Regions from separate parts of the Drancourtella sp. An12 genome, predicted to be linked through region 1. Evidence: a T-box and tRNA genes for the amino acid it is inferred to sense, from the RefSeq annotation. Region 1 holds a T-box; the other holds one or more tRNA genes.
What was found. The T-box of region 1 lies ahead of proS (proline--tRNA ligase). A T-box ahead of a tRNA ligase gene usually reads a tRNA of that ligase, here a tRNA-Pro.

Region 1 (2,398 bases):
GTTCTTTGAGCTTTCGGATGATCCACTGCACTTTTTCCGGCAGTCTGATCCTGACCTGTTCCATTTTAGTATGCTTTACCCCAGAAAACTTTGTGTTTTGCCGGTTTTCCGCAGTAAATACATCTGTCGGAAATCGGCTCTTCATCTTCGATCAGACATCTGGATCCGGCTCCGCCTGTCTCTGCCTTGATCGCTTCTTCACAGCTTTCATCTCCACACCACATCGCTTTGATGAATCCTCTGTTGTCCTTGAATTTTGCAACCATTTCATCCATGGTCTCTGCCTCATCGATGTGGCCGTCCAGGAATGCTTTTGCTCTTGTATACATATCCTGCTGAATTGTCTCGAGAAGTTCAGCCAGTGCTGCCGGTACCTCGTCGATTGCTACAACAGTCTTCTCTCTTGTGTCACGTCTTACAAGGACTGCCTGACCGTTTTCGATATCTTTCGGTCCAAGTTCCACACGTACCGGAATTCCAAGCATCTCCTGCTCGCTGAATTTCCATCCCGGACTCTTTTCGGACTCGTCGATGTCTGCACGTAATCCTTCTGCGCGGATCGCTGCCAGCAGCTCTTCTGCACGGTCAAGAACACCTTCCTTGTGCTGTGCCACCGGGATCACGCGTACCTGTTTCGGAGCGATTCTTGGCGGAAGCACCAGGCCGCTGTCATCGCCATGTACCATAATGATCGCACCAATAATTCTTGTAGAAAGTCCCCAGGATGTTTCATAAACACTGTGGAGCTCATTGTTCTTATCCAGATATTTGATGTCGTATGCATCCGGGAATCCATTTCCGAAGAAGTGGCTTGTCGCGGACTGAAGTGCCTTTCCATCATGCATCAGCGCTTCTACTGTGTATGTGTCTTCTGCACCTGCAAACTTCTCACTTTCTGTCTTTCTTCCAGCTACATATGGAATCGCAAGAGACTCGCTGATGAAGTCTTTGTAGACCTTCCACATCATAAGTGTTCTCTCTTCTGCTTCCTCGTAAGTTGCGTGGATGGTATGTCCTTCCTGCCACAGGAACTCTCTGGAACGAAGGAACGGACGTGTCGTCTTTTCCCATCTCAGTACGGAATTCCACTGGTTCCATACTTTCGGAAGGTCACGGTAAGACTGCACGATACGGCTCCACAGATCACAGAACAGTGTCTCTGATGTCGGACGGATCGCATATCTTTCCTGTAATCTCTCTGTTCCGCCATGTGTCACCCATGCAGCTTCCGGAGCGAATCCTTCTACGTGATCCGCTTCTTTCTGAAGCAGATTCTCCGGAATCAGCATCGGAAGGTATACGTTCTCTACTCCTGTATCTTTAAATCTCTTGTCCAGATCTGCCTTGATATTTTCCCAGATTGCATATCCATTCGGCAGATAGTTCAGGCATCCTTTCACGCTGGAATAGTCGCAAAGCTCTGCCTCTCTCACCACATCCGTGTACCACTGAGCGAAATCTTCATCTCTGGATGTGATAGACTTTACAAATTTTTTGTTGTCCTTTGCCATGTCGCATTCTCCTCTCATCATACTTTTTCACAGCTTCCAAGGACTTCTGCCCCCTGTCTTAATGTAAAAAACACCGGGCATCCGTCCCAAACAGGGACCGGATGTCCGGCGGTACCACCCTCATTAACCACAACATCTGCGGCTCACTTCATTGATCATTAACGCTGATAAAACGCTGCACTTTTCATACAGGAACTCCAGGTCCGGTTCAGCCGTGATCCGTCAAAGGCTCGCACCACCCGCCTCTTCTCTGAAACTTCTCTTAGGCTTACTATTCCCCTTCATCGTTCATTTATTCGGCTTTCGCCATGAAATTATTCAAATTTTACCCGAAAAAATCGGGAGTGTCAAGTAAAACGCATTGATTCCTACTAATTTGCCCGTTTTTGTGTTACTGTTCACACCGTACTCGGCAGAAGCAAGATGCAGCGTCATGCTTGCATGTAAGATGCATCTTCCTTCTGTTGAGTACGGGTGGAACTCATAACGTTTTTGTACATGGTATGTCATGGTTTTTACAATTTCTTTTTCTTTTCTTCTATGCTATGATTAGAAAAAGAAAGGAGTGCAGTATAATGAGTGAAATTACAAAACTACACACTTCTATGAAAATCACACCTTCCAGCACCGGAATCAATCAAAGAGTCCTCAATGAAATCTCCGCATTGGCCCAGAAGTACAACATTCGACAAGTTATTCTGTTTGGCTCCCGTGCAAGAGGAGATTTTTCCCCAACCAGTGACATTGATCTTGCGGTAAGCGGCGGAAATATAGCCCGTTTTTCTTTGGATCTGGATGAAGAAACTTCTACGCTGTTAAAATATGATATTGTTGATCTGGAACGGGCAATGCAGCCCGAATTACGCGAGTCTATAAAAAAGGAGGGG
Region 2 (2,398 bases), on a different contig from region 1:
TTCGGACCAAGCGGAGAAGGATATTTCCGTCTGACTGCATTCGGTACTTACGAAAATACAAAGGCGGCAGTAGAGAGGATCAAAAATCTGTAGGACGCTCCGGAAAGCGAAAAAGCAGGCCGAAAGAATCAGGTGAAAAATAAAAGCATCAAAAAAGGACATCTCCGAAAAACGGGGATGTCCTTTCAGGTGACAAGAAGCTGAAGTTCTGTGATGTGTTCATCCGGGTCCGCAGACTGATGGATATCAACCCAGAGCAGCTCAAGAAACCATGGCCCGGCCGTAAGTCCATGCTCCTGGGCGTAGGAGAGCAGTTTCGGGATGCCTTCGGCATTGTGGACGGTGCTTCCATGGTAGCTGTAGGAAAGATAACGTCCTTCCGGCAAGGTATCCGGACCGTCCTCGGCAATGAGAAATACTCCCTCGTAGCCAGTGTAATTTCCTTCCCTGGCAGATGCGGCAGGCAGCAAAGAACCGATATGATTGCTGCCGATAATATAGAGAGTGTCCTGGGACTGGTTAAACAGCTGTTTCATCAGTACATCCATCTCTTCGTCCTTCTGATAACCAGAGTGAAGAATATGGCAGGACCGCGCCGGAAGCCATTTTTCCGTGACGGTCTCAAGAGGCTGATCCTCCGCCTTCCGGATCGTTGCAAGGCGCTCCTGCACATTAGACTGAAGCTTCGTAAGGTCTGTGATTTTCAGGCGGATCGCATCCAGCTCATCCCGGAGCAGCTGTTCCGTCGTATGAATACTCCGGTCATTTAAATATTCCCGGATCCGCTCCATGGGAAATCCAAGCCCCCTAAGATCCCGGATCACATTCAGACGCCAGATATCATTGAGACGATAGAGGCGGTATCCGTTTTCACCGCGCTTCGGTGTCAGGAGACCAAGCTCCTCATAGTAACGCAGTGTGTCCACACTGATCTGATACAGCTTTGAGATTTCTCCGATTTTAAAATACTGTTTCATAAGCGCCTCCTGAAAAACCATTGTTGTTCGTATTATATCAGGGTTTGGAAGAAGGTGGAAGAGAAAATGAAAAAAAGTGTTGACAATCAAAATTTTTTTGATATAATAGTCTTGTTCGCTGATAAAACAGTGACACGGCAAATGCTGATGCGGATTGGTGTAATGGCAGCACAGCAGACTCTGACTCTGTTAGTAGAGGTTCGAGTCCTCTATCCGTAGTTATCGGAGTGTGGCTCAGCTTGGTAGAGCGCTACGTTCGGGACGTAGAGGCCGCAGGTTCAAATCCTGTCACTCCGATCACCGGAAAAACTCAATTTTTGCCGATGAAAACAACATATATTAAAAACGCTTTGAAAGACAGAAAGCAGCGATGCGGATTGGTGTAATGGCAGCACAGCAGACTCTGACTCTGTTAGTAGAGGTTCGAGTCCTCTATCCGTAGCTTTCGGAGTGTGGCTCAGCTTGGTAGAGCGCTACGTTCGGGACGTAGAGGCCGCAGGTTCAAATCCTGTCACTCCGATTTTTTTATTAGATACCGTAAAGCCTTAATATCAGGGTTTTACGGTGTTTTTATTTTTTGCGAAAATATAACTGAATTTCTAAAAAGGTTTTGTCAATACTTATCCAATGAAGTAATTTTTAAAAAGAATGATCCAGTCGGAAAGGGCTACATCCGGTCCGTACTCGTGGCTCTGGCATGAGTATAGTACGGTTCTTAAATCAATGCGGCGCCAGTTAAAAAACTCCCTTTGCCTGTAGACGGGCAGGGGAGTTTTTTGATGAATGACTTTTTAAAGATCTCCTAAAAGAGCTTATCAGACAGAGCAGGAGGCGGAAGTGAAAATAACTGAGATGAGAGATAAAAAGACACTATGAGCGAAATGAAGGACAAAATAGGATAACCTTCTTGTTAAACTGCTGATTTTATTGTAAAAATAAAGAAACTTGATTGTAAAATTTTTATAAAAGGAGATTGACGAGATGAGCACAAAAAGGATGAAGAAGATTGTGGCAGCTGCCATTGTAACAGCAACTGTATGCGGAATGATGGCGGGATGTACGTCGAAAGAAGAAAAAATTGAAGTGAATGCGTCCACTTCTCCATACGAAGATATGGTGGATTATTTTGAGCAGGAAGGACTCATTTTGGAGGACTGCGAACCGGTAGATATCAATGAAACACCAGGATATCTCACAGACAATACGAATGGACAGTTTACTGAGACGAAAGTGGCGGATAAAGCATATGATTATGATGGACTCTGGCTGTTCTGGTGGGATCCGGAAAACAAGACGGATCTATATGAAAACTATGAGTCTATGGCTGCCAACCAAGGAACGATAGTCCTTGCCGGAGGCGCTGCGGTCCTTGAGACGGAAGCGGTAAACGGAACTTACGCAATTGCATTTTCAGAGGATTA

Region 2: it encodes a tRNA-Pro, which carries the amino acid that the T-box ahead of proS (proline--tRNA ligase) is inferred to sense. The anticodon was not compared.

What each region holds. Positions count from the first base shown of each region.
Region 1 covers NZ_NFLO01000015.1:45,187-47,584, forward strand. The annotation lists gene B5E64_RS12675 (CCA tRNA nucleotidyltransferase) at 1-64, opposite strand, end outside; gene proS (proline--tRNA ligase) at 66-1,511, opposite strand; T-box leader at 1,601-1,805, opposite strand; gene B5E64_RS12685 (nucleotidyltransferase domain-containing protein) at 2,087-2,398, shown strand, end outside.
Region 2 covers NZ_NFLO01000004.1:182,743-185,140, reverse strand. The annotation lists gene B5E64_RS06365 (LL-diaminopimelate aminotransferase) at 1-93, shown strand, start outside; gene B5E64_RS06360 (MerR family transcriptional regulator) at 186-977, opposite strand; tRNA gene B5E64_RS06355 (tRNA-Gln) at 1,126-1,196, shown strand; tRNA gene B5E64_RS06350 (tRNA-Pro) at 1,201-1,274, shown strand; tRNA gene B5E64_RS06345 (tRNA-Gln) at 1,349-1,419, shown strand; tRNA gene B5E64_RS06340 (tRNA-Pro) at 1,424-1,497, shown strand; gene B5E64_RS06335 (hypothetical protein) at 1,959-2,398, shown strand, end outside.